Regions from separate parts of the Simiduia sp. 21SJ11W-1 genome, predicted to be linked through region 1. Evidence: predicted binding sites of a transcription regulator. Region 1 holds the regulator's gene; the other holds the start of a gene.
What was found. Region 1 encodes sigma-54, which starts transcription at its own class of promoters, with help from an activator protein. Its sites were predicted from a motif close to TGGCACANNNNTTGCNNT; they were not measured.
Positions count from the first base shown of each region.

Region 1 (8,011 bases):
GGCGACAGCGACATGAGTGTGGCCCAGGCCAAGCGGCTGGTGGCCGAACAGCGTGCAATGGAGACGATTCCTGATGCCGTGTGGGCTGAAATGTTGCCTGCGCTTAGCTATAAGGTGTTGTGGCAGGGAGCCACCGAGCGCCCCTTCACAGGGCCTTTGCTTGAGGAAAAGCGTGACGGCGTGTACGTGACTGCCGGTTGCAAGTTGCCGGTATTTCACGCCCGGCATAAGTATGAATCCGGCTCTGGCTGGCCCAGTTTTTGGGAAGTGTTTAACCGGGAAAACGTGGTGCTCAAAAAAGATTTCAGCTGGGGCATGCGGCGTATGGAGGTGCTTAGCAAATGCGGCGAGCACTTGGGCCATGTCTTTGAAGACGGGCCCAAACCCACGGGCTTGCGCTACTGCATTAACTCGGCGGCGTTAGAGTTTATTCCCGCACAACGCGTGATCGAAAATGCGCCGGCCGGCGCCGATTAATCCTTGTATTTGGGCAGGCGCAAATCCCAAATGATGGCCGCGCCGCGCAAGCTGAAGGCCGCCAGCACACCAATGGCAATGGCCCAGTGGGTTGGCAGCGCCATTGCATTGGCAATGAGATAGGTGAGCGCACCCAAAAGGCTTGCCGACACATAAATTTCAGGTTCAAGTATCACCGGCATTTGATCCAGCAATACATCGCGCATAACGCCACCAAACGAGGCGGTAATCATGGCCATCGCCATAGCCACAAGCCATGCATCGTGCCATTGAAGGGTTGAGTGGGCGGCCGTAACGCTAAACAGCGCCATGCCGGCTGCGTCCATCCAGATTAATGCGCGGTGCTTGGAGGCTAAAATCGGGGCAAGGAAATAAGTCAGTGCGGCAGCGGCCACACACACGTACAAATACAAAGGCTCGGCCAGCCAGAAAATGGCGGGCTTGTTCAGCACTAAATCTCTCACGGTGCCGCCACCAAGGCCGGTTACCACACCCAGCAGAATAAAGCTCATGATGTCTTGGCGTTTTTCTGCCGCAGCCAACCCGCCGGAAATGGCGAACACAGCGCAACCTATGAGGCCTGCAAAATAGAGCGTGCTTTCAAAAAGCATCAGGCGCCTACGATACTGTCTCGCAAGCAGCGAAACAGTTTACGAGCGCTTGCCGGCGGTTTGCTTTTGGCGGCTTCCTGTTTGGCGGCCCGGGCCAATTGGCGCAGCTGCTGGCGGTCGGCGGCGGGGAAATCCAGTAAGAAGGCGTTGATGGCGTCGTCGCCTTCGGCCAGCATCCGGTCGCGCCAGCGCTCGGCCAGGTGTTGTTGTTGCACATGCTGCTCAGATACCTGGGTGAGCGCGTTATAGGCTTCTTCGATGGCCTCGTGGTCTGCCTCGCGCATCAGCCTGCCAATAAACTGCATGTGCCGGCGTTTGGCGTTGTGGGTTTTGATGCGGCCCATCTCCACAATGGCGTTGCGCAATAAATCCGGAAGCGGAATTTTTGCCAGGCGCTCCTTGTTGAGCTCGCACAGCTTGGCACCCAGCGCCTGCAGCGCCAGCATTTCCTTCTTGATTTGTGTGCGGCTTTTGGGCTGCTCTTGTTCAAATTCGTCTTCGAATTGATTGTCTTGCGTCATGGTGCCTTCCGAAGTGCTAGGGCCTGCGTGCAGCCTTTGGTACAAGTGGGGTTGGGCGCGCATGGTATCTAACTTGCGGCGCCAGTGACAGGGGCTATTCGCCTTCGCCGAAGCGGTCGTTTATGAGCTCGCACAGGGCGGCCATGGCCTCGTCTGCGTCTTCCCCTTCGGTGACCAGGGTGAGCTGGGTGCCTTTACTGGCGGCAAGCAGCATGAGCGACATCACGCTTTTGGCATCAACGCGCTTGTCGCCCACACCTGCCTGTATTTTGCAGCCAAAGCGCGCTGCCAGCGTGGCCATTTTTGCCGCCGCCCGGGCGTGCAGCCCAAGCTTGTTGATGATTTCAATTTGCCGTTCCATGCTCAGTGCCCGTGATTGGCCACCAACTCTCGGTGACGTAATTGCGCTTTGGGGTAGTCGGCCATCAGTTTTTTGTGCAATTGCTCGGCGATGTATACCGAGCGGTGCTGGCCGCCGGTGCAGCCGATGGACACTGTCATGTAGCTGCGGTTGCTGGCCTCGAATCTTGGCAGCCACTTGTGAATGTGCTGGTAGATGTCGTCTAGCATGAGGCTTGTGTCTTCCTGTGCCTCCAGGAAGTCGGCCACGCCTTGGTCCTGGCCTGTTTGCGCGCGCAGCTCGGGTTTCCAGTAGGGGTTGGGCAGGCAGCGCACGTCAAACACGAAGTCTGCATCCACGGGCACGCCGCGCTTGAAGCCAAAAGACATTAATTGCAGTGCCATGGTGGTTTCATCGGATTGACGCACCCGCACTTTTACCAGATCGCGCAACTGGTGCAGGGTTAAGTTGGTGCTGTCGATCACAAGATCCGCCAAATCCACCACTGGCTGTAGCAGTTCGCGTTCTTTTATAAGGGCATCGCGCAGTGCCACGCCGTCGCGACTGAGGGGGTGCTTGCGGCGGTTTTCGCTAAAGCGCTGAATCAGCGCGGGCGAGCGCGCATCGAGAAACATCACTTCAATGTGAATGCCGCTGTCGCGTGCGTGGGCAATAATCTGCGGGAACTTGGTCAGCTCGCGCCAGGCGTTTCGGGCATCCACGCTAATGGCAAACGATTGCTGGTCGGTGGGGTCTGCCTCCAGTTGCTTGACGAGTTCCGGCAGCAGGCGCAGCGGCAGGTTGTCAATGCAGTTGAAGCCTAAGTCTTCCAGCACGTGTAGCGCTGTACTTTTGCCGGCGCCCGAGCGGCCACTGACAACAATTAATCGCGGTGTGCTTGGCTCGGTGGGCATGGTGGCAGATTCCTTAGGCTGCAGTGAGGTGTTGCACTACCCTACTATAGAGCAGCTGGTCTGAGCCAGCACTGCGCAACTCTTCACGAAATTCCTCGCGCTGAAACAGCTCGGCAAGCCTGGCCAGTGTTTGCAGGTGATCGCCATCGGCATCTTCCGGCACCAGAAGTGCGAAAATAACGTCGACGGGTTCGCCGTCAATGGCGTCGAAGTCGATGGAGTGAGACAGTGTAATCAGCGCACCGGTGGTGGCCTCGCAGTTGGCAACCCGGCAGTGGGGTATGGCGATACCGTGGCCGAGGCCGGTGCTGCCCAGGCGTTCGCGGGCAACCAGGCTGCGAAAGAGGTCGTCGGCGGCGAGGGAGGGGATATCGTTAGAGATCAGGTCGGCCAGAATTTCCAGCGCGCGCTTTTTGCTGACGCCATCCACGCCGTGTTGCACACGGCGTGGGGCCAAGAGATTTTCAAACTGCATAAATTCAACGGTGGCTTCGAAGCTTTTCTTTGTGCTTGATAAGTTGGCGATCCAGCTTATCGGTGAGTAGATCGATGGCAGCATACAGGTCTTCGGACTGAGAGTCAGCGAAAAACTCGGCGCCACTGACGTGGACGGTAGCTTCTGCCTTTTGTCGCTGTTTATCAACACTCAAAATGGCATTGATGCTGGTTATTCGGTCGTGGTGGCGTTCGAGTTTTTCAAGCTTGGTGTTGACATAGCTTTTGATGGCGTCGGTCAGGTCGAGATGGTGTCCGCTGATGTTGATTTGCATTTGCTGCTCCTTTTGTCGCTGCGTTTGCGTTGCACCCGCCCCGCATTGGTGCAATACCGTTGCGGGGCACCAATACTCGCTTGCTAAATCAGTCGCTTTCGCTCATTCGAGGCCGCGATACCGAGAGACTCCCGGTACTTGGCGATGGTACGCCTGGCCACCTGAATGCCTTGCTCTTCTAAGAGCTTGGTAATTTTGCTGTCGCTCAAGGGCTTTTTGGGGTTCTCTGCGGCCACCAGCTTCTTGATGATGGCGCGAATTGCCGTTGAGGAACACTCGCCGCCTGAGTCTGTGCTCACGTGGCTTGAGAAGAAATACTTGAGTTCGTAAATGCCCTGGGGGGTGTGCATGTACTTTTGCGTAGTCACCCGGGATATGGTGGATTCATGCATGCCAACTTCTTCGGCGATGTCGTGCAGCACCATGGGTTTCATGGCTTCCGGGCCGTGTTCGAAAAAGCCCACCTGTTTTTCAACAATGCAGCTGGCCACCTTGAGTAATGTTTCGTTGCGGCTTTGCAGGCTCTTTAAAAACCAGCGGGCCTCTTGCAGGTTATCGCGCAGGAAGTTGTTATCTTTGCTGGTGTCGGCGCGCTTTACCAGCGACGCGTAGCCTGAGTTGATACGGATCTTGGGCGCGATATCTGGATTGAGCTCCACTAGCCACCGATCCTGTTTTTTGCTGACAAAGACATCCGGGACGACATACTCGGTTTCAGCCCGGCTGATACTCTCGCCCGGGCGCGGGTTAAGGGTTTGGATCAGCCCGATGGTTTCGGCAAGCTCTGATTCCTTGAGCTTACAGCGGCGCATGAGTTGCTTGTAATCGCGGCTGCCTAGCAGGGCCAAGTGATCCTTAACAATCAGTTTAGCAGCATCCAGAAAAGGTGTAGTGGCCGGTAGTGTGCGCAACTGAATCAGCAGGCATTCCGATAAATCCTGACCGCCAACGCCTGGCGGGTCGAATTGTTGCAGCCGGTGCAGCACCGCCAGTACTTCATCGTGTTCGAGGGGGTCATCTTGCAGATCGGCGTCTTGGCCCAGGCCCTCGGTTATTTCTTCCAGAGGTGAGGCCAACAGCCCGCTGGGCTCTATGGCATCGATGATGGCCATGGCAATCACCCGATCACGATCAGACATGGGCGTGAGGTTGAGCTGCCACAGCAAATGTTCTTGCAGGGTTTCGCCGCCGCTGTCGTCGCGCTCGTAGTCGCGATCGTCGTCCGATGCCGGGCCTGCGCTGGCGGGGCCCGAGGTGTAGATGTCGTCCCAGTTGGTATCTACCGGCAGGTCGTCTGGAATGTCGTTATTCCAGTCGGCATCCATCGAGGTGTCGCTGGTGGTGTCGGTTGCGGGGGTATCCGGGGCGTTGTCGTTTGCGTCTTTGCCGTCTGGCTGGGCAGATTGGCTGTTGTCTGGGTGGTCTGCGGCGTTATCGGCGCCTGTGTCATCGCCGTCTGCCATCTCGAGCATAGGGTTGGATTCCAGCGCCTCCTGGATTTCGGCCTGTAAGTCCAGTGTCGACAATTGCAGCAGCCGGATGGCCTGTTGCAACTGCGGCGTCATGGTCAGCTGCTGACCGAGTTTTAGCTGTAGAGATGGCTTCATGGGGTAATGACTTACATCCTCTTGGTTGCTGCCCAAAACGTGGCCTTAACTCCAGCGGGCGCAACCTAAGTGTAGTCATCCGGCAATAGCGAGGCAATATTGACAAGCAAGCACCATGCCTTTATGGGTGATTTAAGGTTGGCGCGTAAAGCGTTGTTGTTCTGCGCGCCAGTGCGGTGATGTGCAGGCCTAGAGGGTGAACTGGTCGCCTAGGTACACCTCGCGTACCCGCTGGTTGGCGAGCACCGTGCTGGCATCGCCCTCGGCAATAATGTGGCCTTCGCTAACGATGTAGGCCTTTTCGCAGATGCTGAGGGTTTCGCGTACATTGTGGTCGGTAATCAGTACGCCGATGCCGCGATCTTTAAGGTGCTTGATGATGCCTTTGATATCGCCCACGGAAATGGGGTCGACTCCGGCGAAGGGTTCATCCAGCAAAATAAACCGTGGCTCGGTGGCCAGGGCCCGGGCAATTTCCACCCGACGGCGTTCGCCGCCCGACAGCGCCATGCCCAGGCTGTCGCGGATGTGGGTAATGTGAAACTCTTCCAGCAAATCTTCCATGCGCGCTAAGCGCTGTTTGCGGTTGAGCTCTTTGCGGGTTTCCAGAATGGCAAGAATATTGTTGGCCACGGTGAGTTTGCGAAATACCGAGGCCTCTTGCGGAAGATAGCCGATGCCCGCCCGTGCGCGCCCGTGAATGGGCAGGGGGGTTAAGTCCTGATCGTCGATGCTCACGCGCCCGGCATCGCTTTCTACCAGGCCCGCAATCATGTAAAAGCAAGTGGTTTTGCCGGCGCCATTGGGGCCCAAGAGGCCCACTATCTGGCCGCTGTTTACCTCCATCGATACGTCGATTACTACCCGGCGGCCCTTGTAGCTCTTGGCCAGGTTCAGTGCTTGCAACTGGCTCATTGGTCTTTTTGCTCCGCGGGCGTGCGCTTTTGAGGCTGCAGAATAACGTTGACCCGCTCCTTGCTATCGGTACGGCGGCCGGCCTCAACGGTGGCCAGGTGAATGTTGTAGTTGATTTGATCACCGGTGATCAGTGAGCCGTCTTGCTCTACGCGGGCTTTGCCTGTGATGGTGAGCTTTTCATTACCCACTTCGTACACCAGTAATTCGCCGCGGGCTTTTACCAGTGGCTTATCGATCTCGGGTTGCTGTTGAAAGTGGGCCGGTGCACCGGTGGCTACCACGCGGTAAACCTCGTTGTTCTTGCTGTAAAACACGGCTTTTTCAGCCTCGATGTAGATGCTGCCCTGTTCAATGACGACGTTACCCACATAAGTTAGAACGCCCTTTTTTTTATCTAGATCGAAATCGTCCGACTTGATGTTAATGGGCTGATCGCGATCGGTGGGCAGCGCTTGTGCCAATGGTGTAACCATCACGGCCAAGGCGGCAAGGGCGAGCCAGGCGTGGCTGCGGCGCGGGTTATTGTGTTTCATAAGTGCCTGTGACTCCGCGAGTAAGTTTAAAAGTCTGGGTTTTGATATTGGCGTTCAGCGCATTGCCGTGGGTAATGCCTTGGGGCGAAAGTATTTTCACCGGCTGATCCGTTTCAGCCACCTGGCGCTTGGTAAAGTAGATCAACTTTTCTGTAAAGAGTTCCGTGGTGCCCTCAACCGGATCCTGTTGAAACAGGTGTACGTTGCCGGTGAGTTCAAGCCGGTCATCCTTGTTGGTTGCGCGCGCTCGATCGGCCACAATAATCCAGGGCGCCTGATCGGGATTATAGATTTCAGCGCGCAGCTGCTCTACCAGGGTGAAATCTTTGTTGCTGGCCTTGCCGGCGGGTTGGTAGTGATCGGCGCGCACGCCGGTCACGCGCCGGCTTACCTTGCCGGCTTCATCGTAATGAACGCTCACGAAGTCGGTCATGAAAAATGCCGGTGCCTGTTGCTCTGCATCTTTTGGGGGCTGCTCGAACAGGCGTGTAGAGGGTGTCTCCACCATAAACAGGTAGATGAACACGATCAGGGCAACAATAACGGGCAGTAATTTTTTAAGTTTTGCCAACGCTGTTTTCCTTTGTGCGCCAGGATTGAGTGAGAGCGGGCCGTGGCCGGCTTCAGCCTGTGTATTTAGCCAGTAGCGCTGCGTGCGTGCCTTGTGCCTGCATGATGAAATCGCAGGCTTCACGCACGGCCCCTTCGCCGCCGTTGCGCGCACTTTGCCAGTGGGCGCGGGCTACCACATCCGGGTGAGCGTTGGCGGTGGTCATGGCCAGGCCCACTTTTACCATGCAGGTGAGATCCGGATGGTCGTCACCCATGAAGGCGATTTGCTCGAGCGCAAGCGGCAGGTCTGTGAGGATTTCCTGCAGGGCGGCAAATTTATCTTCGCGGCCTTGCACCAAAATATTTATACCCAAATCACCCGCGCGGCGCGCCACCAACTCACTTTTGCGCCCGGTAATAATGCCCACCTGTACCCCCGATTTTTGCAGCAGCTTGATGCCGTGGCCATCTTGGGTGTTGAAGGCTTTCATCTCGTTGCCCTGGTTGTCGAAGTAGAGCTTGCCGTCGGTGAGTACGCCGTCTACATCGAGTAGCAGCAGTTTGATGTTTTTTGCCGAGGCCAGTGCTTGAGTCATGGGTGGGTCCGAAATGCAAAATGAATGTTGGGTTGCAACTTAGGTTGGCGTTGTGCGCGCCTGAATACTAAACGATTCCTGCCCGCAAAATGTCGTGCATGTGCAGCAGGCCTACGGGGTGTTTGTTGTGGTCTTCAACCACCAGCGCGGTAATTTTTCGCTGTTCCATCAA
Region 1 is NZ_CP090959.1:1,028,114-1,036,124, forward strand. Features, by position in the region: gene msrB (peptide-methionine (R)-S-oxide reductase MsrB) at 1-477, shown strand, start outside; gene L1F30_RS04520 (trimeric intracellular cation channel family protein) at 474-1,088, opposite strand; gene yjgA (ribosome biogenesis factor YjgA) at 1,088-1,609, opposite strand; gene L1F30_RS04530 (HPr family phosphocarrier protein) at 1,704-1,970, opposite strand; gene rapZ (RNase adapter RapZ) at 1,973-2,863, opposite strand; gene L1F30_RS04540 (PTS sugar transporter subunit IIA) at 2,877-3,338, opposite strand; gene hpf (ribosome hibernation-promoting factor, HPF/YfiA family) at 3,343-3,633, opposite strand; gene L1F30_RS04550 (RNA polymerase factor sigma-54) at 3,717-5,240, opposite strand; gene lptB (LPS export ABC transporter ATP-binding protein) at 5,430-6,155, opposite strand; gene lptA (lipopolysaccharide transport periplasmic protein LptA) at 6,152-6,691, opposite strand; gene lptC (LPS export ABC transporter periplasmic protein LptC) at 6,678-7,262, opposite strand; gene L1F30_RS04570 (HAD family hydrolase) at 7,315-7,839, opposite strand; gene L1F30_RS04575 (KpsF/GutQ family sugar-phosphate isomerase) at 7,907-8,011, opposite strand, start outside.

Region 2 (8,011 bases), 800 kb from region 1:
ATATGCAGCAAAGCCTGATTGCCTGCCAGCGGGAATTTTCAGAAGCCAAGGTGGTAGAGATCTTAAGCCTGCTAGAAACCCTGGCCGATGCCTGGGCCCAAATAGACGATGCCGCAACCGGGCCCTAGCCTGCCTTCCTGCAAGCGCGCTAACCGCCATAATTCAGGCGGTTAGAACCAATCCCCCCAATACACGTCAATTTCTAGACGAAATCGATCCAAGTCTTAACCGCCAAAGGTTTGACCACCGGCAGTCTTTTGACTATTACTTGAATTACTGAGGCGTTTTGTTGACTCCAATCACAAAATGCTCCGTGAATTGGGGTCACCTACGGGTGATGATTGCCAACGGATTGCAGTAATCCATAGGTGTACATTGGGAAATCCAAATGCTTTTAGAACCCATCAAAATTCTGGTTGTAGACGATAACGCCGAACGCCGTCGCGACCTAAAAGTCATACTCGACTTCATGGGCGAATCTGCCCTATCGGTAGATACCAGCCACTGGGAAGAAGAGGCAGATCTTGCCGATGCGGCCCATCGCTACAGCGCGGTTTTTCTGGGCGAGAATAAAGATAACCCCTCACTGCTGTCGCGTTTGCAGCGCATTCACAATTGGGATCAAGGCCTGCCGGTGGTGTTGGTGGGCCAAGAGCCAGAGCTGCCGGAAGATTGTAACCCCTATTTAAAACACAAGATCATTGGCCTGGTGCCCGCGCACCCCACCTATAACCAGCTGCTTGACTTATTGCACCGGGCGCAACGCTTTCGCCAAATGCTCAGCCGCAATGCAAAAGTTGGGGTTAAGGGTACGCCGCATTTGTTCCGAAGCCTGGTAGGCAGTACCGATGCCATGGATAAAATGCGCGAGATGATGAGCCGCGTGGCAGATAAAGACGTCACCGTATTGATAACCGGCGAATCCGGTACCGGCAAAGAAGTGGTAGCGCGCAACCTGCACAACCATTCAGATCGCCGCGATCAACCCTTTGTGCCGGTTAATTGTGGCGCAATTCCCGCAGAACTTTTAGAGAGTGAGCTCTTTGGCCATGAAAAGGGCGCGTTTACCGGCGCCATAGGTTCGCGCGCCGGGCGCTTTGAAATGGCCGAAGGCGGCACCCTGTTTCTAGATGAAATAGGTGATATGCCCTTAAATATGCAAGTGAAAATTCTGCGCGTATTGCAAGAGCGCTGCTTTGAGCGGGTGGGTAGTAATAAATCCCAGCCCACCAACGTGCGTATTATTGCAGCTACCCACCGCAATCTTGAATCAATGATTACCGAGGGCGAATTCCGCGAAGATCTTTACTACCGCCTTAATGTCTTTCCCATTGAAGTGCCGGCATTGCGCGAGCGCGCTGAAGACATACCCATGCTTATTGCCGAGCTGGTATCGCGCATGGAGGCCGAAAAACGCGGCAGCGTAAGGTTTAACTCCAATGCAATTTTGTCGCTCACCCGGCACGAGTGGTCTGGCAACGTGCGAGAACTTGCCAATCTTGTGGAGCGTATGGCGATTTTGCACCCAAGTTCGGTGGTGGGTGCGCAGGATTTACCGGCCAAATACCAGCATGTGGCCGCCGAGGAGCAAGCCGCTTTTGAGGCGTTGGTAGAGCAGGGCACACAACCTGTAATAAAAGTTGGCGAAAGCCCCTTGCTGCCAGACCAAGGCATAGACTTAAAGGAATATCTCACCAATTTGGAGTGCAGCCTAATTCAACAGGCCCTAGACGACACCAACGGCGTGGTTGCCCGCGCCGCCGACAGGCTTGCCATAAGGCGTACCACCCTCGTTGAAAAAATGCGTAAATACGGCTTAAGCCGTTAAGCCTTTCAACCAATAATTCAGCATATCTTGGGCCGTAAGGCCCATTTTTTTGTGCAGGCTGTTGAGGGCGCGCGCGTTTAAAGGCATAACTTCAAGTACAGTCGGCAAACTTTTGCCGCGGGCCATCATTTTTGGCACCGGCTTTGCAATAACCCTGTGTAACGTCATTTTGTTGTTTTTTTGACACTTAAACAGGGTAGCGCCATGGGCCAAACCGCCAGTGCATTCGAAACAGGGCCGGAACTCACAGATCCCCAGGGGTTGAAGTCTGCCTTTGAAATGTTCAACCAGATGTCCGCCCAACTGGCAGACTCCTACGACGCCCTGCAAACCCGTGTCAATCAACTGAACCAAGAGCTGTCTGCGGTCTCGGCCGAGCGCTACCGGGAACTGGCCAAGAAAGAAGAGTTGGCAAACCGGTTGGAAACGCTGCTAAATGTGCTGCCCGGCGGTGTCATCGTGTTGGATGCCAAAGGGCGTGTCACCCAGGCAAACCCTGCCAGCCGTGAAATGCTTTCAGAGCCATTAATCAATTGCAGCTGGCGCCAAATTATTGAACGTAACTTTGCGCCCAAGGCAGATGATGGCCACGAGGTATCCACTCTGGATGGCCGTCGCTACTCCATCGCCACGCGTTCATTGGATGACGACGGGCAGATTATTTTACTCACCGATCAAACGGAAACCCGCCATTTGCAGGCGCAGTTAAGTCGCCACGAGCGGCTGTCGTCTATGGGGAAAATGGTGGCCGCCCTGGCACACCAAATTCGTACGCCACTGTCTGCTGCACTGTTGTACTGCGGGCATCTGGAGCAGGCGGCCACCGAGCCTGAACGCACGGCGGCTTGTGCCAAAAAAATTTACGGGCGCCTGATGCACATGGAGCGGCAAGTAAAAGACATGCTGTTTTTCGTGCGCGGCGATCTGCCGGTAGAGGATGTATTGCTACTGGGCGAATTCAAAAATCAGCTGGCCGAGGCGCTGGATGCATCCTTTAGCCGCGCGGGCGTGCAGTGCCAATGGCGTATTGAAAAGGCCGATCAAACCATTCGTGTAAATAAAGATGCATTAATTGGCGCGATTCAAAATCTGGTTGATAACGCCATTCAGGCAGCCGGTGGTGCCCTGAACCTCGCCATAGTAATGGAGCCCTTTGTGAATAACGCACTGGCTATCAGTGTTGTGGATAACGGCCCGGGCCTGCCTGAGGCCATAGCCGATTCTGTGTGTGATTTGTTTGTCACCAGCAAACCGCAAGGCACGGGCCTTGGGTTGGCGGTGGTACAACAAGTGGCCAAAGCCCATGGCGGCAAGTTTGTGATCCGCTCTATGGCCGGTAAAGGTACGCGCGCCACATTATTGATTCCTGTATTTACCGGCCGCACCTCGGCCCAACCCCTGGAGAAATCTGCATGAGCTCAGCCCACGCCCTACAAGCCCTCGCTCAACCCACCTCGGGCGCACGGATACTGGTAGTTGAAGACGACAACGACCTTCGAGAAGCCATTGCCGATACCTTGTCTTACGCAGGATTTGATACCCACGCGGTAAACTCTGCCGAGGCCGCCATTGCCTATCTTTCCGAGGGCAACAGCGTGGCCATGGTGGTATCGGATATCAACATGGGCAAACTTTCCGGCCACGACTTGTTGCGTCACGTGCGCGCCCACCACCCGCAAACGCCGGTTCTACTGGTTACCGCCTACGGCAGTATTGCCGATTCCGTAGACGCCATCCGCGAAGGCGCGGTAGATTATTTGGTGAAGCCTTTCGAGCCTCAGGAGCTCGTCACCCTGGCCTGCCGCTACGCCACCCATGAATCCCACACAGGTGACGAGCCGGTGGCAGAAGCGCCCAACAGCCGGCAGCTCTTGCAGCTGGCAGAGCGGGTTGCCCAATCAGATTCCACGGTATTGATTTTGGGGGAATCCGGCACAGGTAAAGAAGTGCTTGCGCGCTATATTCACGAACATTCAACCCGCAAAGATCAGCCTTTTGTAGCCATTAACTGTGCGGCCATTCCCGAAAATATGCTCGAAGCTGTGCTGTTTGGCCATGAAAAGGGCGCATACACCGGCGCCCATGCAGCCAGCCCTGGCAAGTTTGAGCAGGCCAATGGCGGTACCTTGCTGTTGGATGAAATTTCAGAAATGGCCCTTGGTCTGCAGGCCAAGTTGTTGCGCGTGTTACAAGAGCGCGAGGTAGAGCGCCTTGGCGGGCGCAAGCTTATCAAGCTGGATGTGCGGGTAATCGCCACGTCTAACCGCGGCATGCGCGAAGAAGTGGCAGAGGGTCGCTTTCGCGAAGACCTTTACTACCGCCTGAGTGTATTGCCCCTGCAGTGGCAACCCCTGCGTGAGCGCCGCGAAGACATAGCGCCGCTGGCCCAGCGGCTGCTGGCACGCCACGCCAAGCGTCAAGGGCGCAAAGGCGTGCAGTTAAGCGAGCACGCACAAGCCTCACTCGAGCAATACCCGTGGCCTGGCAATGTGCGTGAGCTTGATAACGTCATGCAGCGTGCGTTAATTCTTCAGCCCGGCAATTGCATTGAGGCGCAAGACCTGGGCCTGGAATTTGGCCTGGGCACCCAGGCAGGCCACGCAAGTGTTGCGCAAGGGCGCACGCCCACGGGTGGGTTAGATGTTGCCAAGCCGTTGATTTCCGATGGCCTGTTGGGCGATGACCTCAAGCAACGTGAATTTCAGGTAATTGTAGAAACCCTGAAGCAAAGCCACGGCAGCCGCAAAGACACCGCAGCCAAGCTGGGTATCAGCGCGCGCACCCTGCGCTACAAGGTGGCCCGTTTGAAAGAAGACGGCCTGGATGTAGATGCCGCTTGGAAGGGCTTGCCCTACGCGTGAGCCTTGCCGGGCTCAGCGAACCGGGCCCTTTGGGGCCAATGTTCAGCCCCTGATTTACCGCTCAGACGTGCTGTAAAAACCTCTCACAAAACTATTGACCGCCTGCCTCAGTCCGTATTATTTTCCGCAACATGCCAAGGCCCAAACGAACTCTGTGTTCGGGCGGCTTTGGTTTATAACCAATAAGCGCAATATTTAGCCCTTATTCGGGTTTTGATAACCAGATCTTATTTCATACAGTGGGGTAGCTTATGTCTGGTATTGAACTGTCTGTGGGTTTCGACGATTCAGACGACCTTTATTTATCAGATTCAGACGATGATCAAGTGGAGACCAAGGTGGCTGCGCACACCATAGATCCACGCCGTCGACTGGAAGAGCGTTTGGAAGAAATGCGGCTTAAGCGCGAATTGCGCGAGCTGGATCTCGATTTTAAAATTTAGCCCCTGTGCGCCGTCTTGGCGGCGCGCGTTACTGTGCCGGGTACGCATTTGGCCGGGCGCGTAATCTGGCAGGGCGCTTAGTTTTTCAGAGCGCCTGTTTGGCAGTGCCTTTTGTAGCCTTATTTTTTCAGGCCTTCTCCGAACCTCCCGTGTGTTGCTAACCGCTTTTCAGCGCCTGTTTACTTCCCCTTTGTTGTGTTTCGCTGCCGTCAAAAGGCTGTGTACCCACGCGCTTGTTATTTTCTGCCTGAACCGCCTGCAGGTTTGCCCCCAGCAAACACAATTTGCTGCGCGCATTTGGGTATTTTCATTTTCCGAACCCCCGAAAATCTTTGGGCGGCAATTAATGGCCACCTGGCAGCAATAATTGGCCTGCATGTTGCAGTAACCCAATGCAAGGGCACTTTTGTCGCTAACAGTCAAAATTCCGTCGGTGAAGAATATGGTAGATCGGGTTGATATTAATCGCTTATTGGTTGAAATGCGGGCGATAAAACAGCAGGCCATGCCGCCGCAAGCCAACGGCATAGATGCCGTAAACCCGCGCATCAAGCCGGGTACCGTGGTGGGTGCAACCGAGCCCACGGTTGATAAATTCGGCGATCTATTCACCCAGGCTATAGACAAAGTAAACAGCCTGCAGCAAGAGAGCTCGGCCATGGCCAAGGCTTATGAAGCGGGTGAGCCGGGTGTGGATATCACCGATGTGATGATTGCCTCGCAAAAGTCCAGCGTATCGTTTCAGGCCATGGTGCAAGTGCGCAACAAATTGGTAGATGCCTACCGCGACGTTATGAACATGCCCGTTTAAGTGCTTAGGAGTTAACGGAAAATGGCCTCTACAGCTGCGGACATGAGCGACGATATTTCAACCGGTCGCGACAAGCCCACCAACGATTTGGTGGAGGGCTTTAACAATTTAAACCTGGTGCGCCAAGCGGGCCTGATGGTGGGTTTGGCAGCCAGCGTGGCCATTGGCTTTGCCGTGGTGCTCTGGACGCAAGGTGAAGATTACCGGCCGCTGTACGGTAGTTTAGATCGCCTTGATAGCAGTGAAGTTACCCAGATTCTTGAACACAACGACATCGTATTTAAAGTCGATGGCAGCACCGGCGCGCTGTTGGTTGCCGCCGATCAAATTCATACCGCGCGCCTAAAACTTGCAGAGGCCGGTATTCCCGGCGATAAATCCGTAGGCTTTGAGTTGTTGGATCAAGAGCAGCCCTTGGGCACCAGCCAGTTTATGGAGGGTACCCGCTATCACCGCAGCCTTGAAGGCGAGCTTGCGCGCACCATCACCAGTATTAATGCCGTGCGCTCTGCGCGTGTGCATCTCGCCATACCCAAGGCGTCTGTATTTATTCGCGATGCAAGAAAACCCACGGCCTCGGTTTTTGTGGAGTTGTTTCCGGGGCGAATGGTCAAGCCCGAACACGTGAAAGCCATGGCGAACCTGGTGGCATCCAGCATTCCCGAGCTCAAAATCGAAGATGTCACCATTGTGGATCAGCGTGGCAACTTGTTGAGCCAGGGCGATGAAGATCTGGAACTTGTTATGGCCGGCAAGCAGCGCGCCTATACCCGTAAAATGGAAGACGATCTGGTTGCCCGCATCAACAGTATTCTTGAGCCCATTGTGGGCGCCGGCAAATATCGCGCAGAAGTGGCGGCCGAAGTGGATTTTACCCAGGTCGAGCAGGCCGATGAGATTTTCAACCCCGATCTGCCCGCAGTGCGCAGCGAGCAAACCGTAGATGAAACCCAAGTGGGCAGCGCAATTGCGGCCGGCATTCCGGGAGCCTTGCCCAATCAGCCACCCAATGATGGCGCCGCACCCGAGCAGGCAGGCCCCGGTGGCAATGGCGAAGGCGGCACGACACCGCGGCGCGCCACCAAGCAGGCTACGCGCAATTACGAGTTGGATAGAACCGTCAGTTATACCAAGCACCAACTGGGCAAGCTTAAAAGACTTACCGTTGCAGTAGTGGTAGACGATAAGATGGTGCCAGGCGCGGAGGGCGAGCAGCGTCAGGTGTGGAGCGAAAACGAGCTTGAACGCCTGGCCATACTGGTGCGCGACGCCGTAGGTTATTCCGCCGCGCGCGGCGATAGCGTCAATGTATTGAACTCGCCGTTTCTGGGTGTAGAAGATGTAGTGCTCACCGAACCCGAGTTGTGGGAGCAAGAGTGGTTTTTGAATTTGGCCAAGCAAATTGTTGGGCTAATTATTGTGCTGGTGTTAATTACCGGGCTGTTGCGGCCGGTATTAAAAAGTTTGGCGGTGTCTGGCCAGAAGGCGAAAGAGCTTGAAAATGCCAAAGAAATGGCAGCACTGGAAGAAGCAGGCCTCAGCGGCTTTGAAAATCTTTCCGATGAAACTGTAACCCTCACTGGCGGCGACGGTTTGGCGCTGCCAAGCCCAGAGGAAAGCTACGAGCAGCAAATCAATATTATCAAGGGCCTTGTGGCAGAAGATCCGGGCCGCGTTGCACAGGTAATCAAGCGCTGGGTAAATGAAGAATGAGCAATGAAAAAGCGGTAGACAAAGCCCAGGCAGACAAAAAGCCCGAGCTTAAAATGTCCAAGGTGGACCAAGCGGCCATCTTGCTCATGTCTATGGGCGAAGCCGATGCTGCTCAGGTGTTAAAACACATGGGCCCCAAAGAAGTGCAGCGCGTGGGTACATCCATGTCGCACTTGAACAACATCCAGCAATTTGAAGTTGAAGCTGTGATCTCCAATTTTTTGGAAGAAGTGCGCACCCTGACTGGCCTGGGAATGGGGGCTGATGGTTACATCCGCAATATGTTGGTGAGTGCGCTTGGTGAAGACAAGGCCAACGGTTTGATTGACCGCATTTTACTCGGCGGTAACACCAC
Region 2 is NZ_CP090959.1:1,828,153-1,836,163, forward strand. Features, by position in the region: gene fliS (flagellar export chaperone FliS) at 1-128, shown strand, start outside; gene L1F30_RS08060 (sigma-54 dependent transcriptional regulator) at 389-1,828, shown strand; gene L1F30_RS08065 (PAS domain-containing sensor histidine kinase) at 2,033-3,244, shown strand; gene L1F30_RS08070 (sigma-54 dependent transcriptional regulator) at 3,241-4,689, shown strand; gene L1F30_RS08075 (PA3496 family putative envelope integrity protein) at 4,941-5,132, shown strand; gene fliE (flagellar hook-basal body complex protein FliE) at 5,575-5,943, shown strand; gene fliF (flagellar basal-body MS-ring/collar protein FliF) at 5,986-7,656, shown strand; gene fliG (flagellar motor switch protein FliG) at 7,653-8,011, shown strand, end outside.
Region 2: the regulator sigma-54 is predicted to act here: its motif matches at 5,501-5,518, upstream of fliE (flagellar hook-basal body complex protein FliE).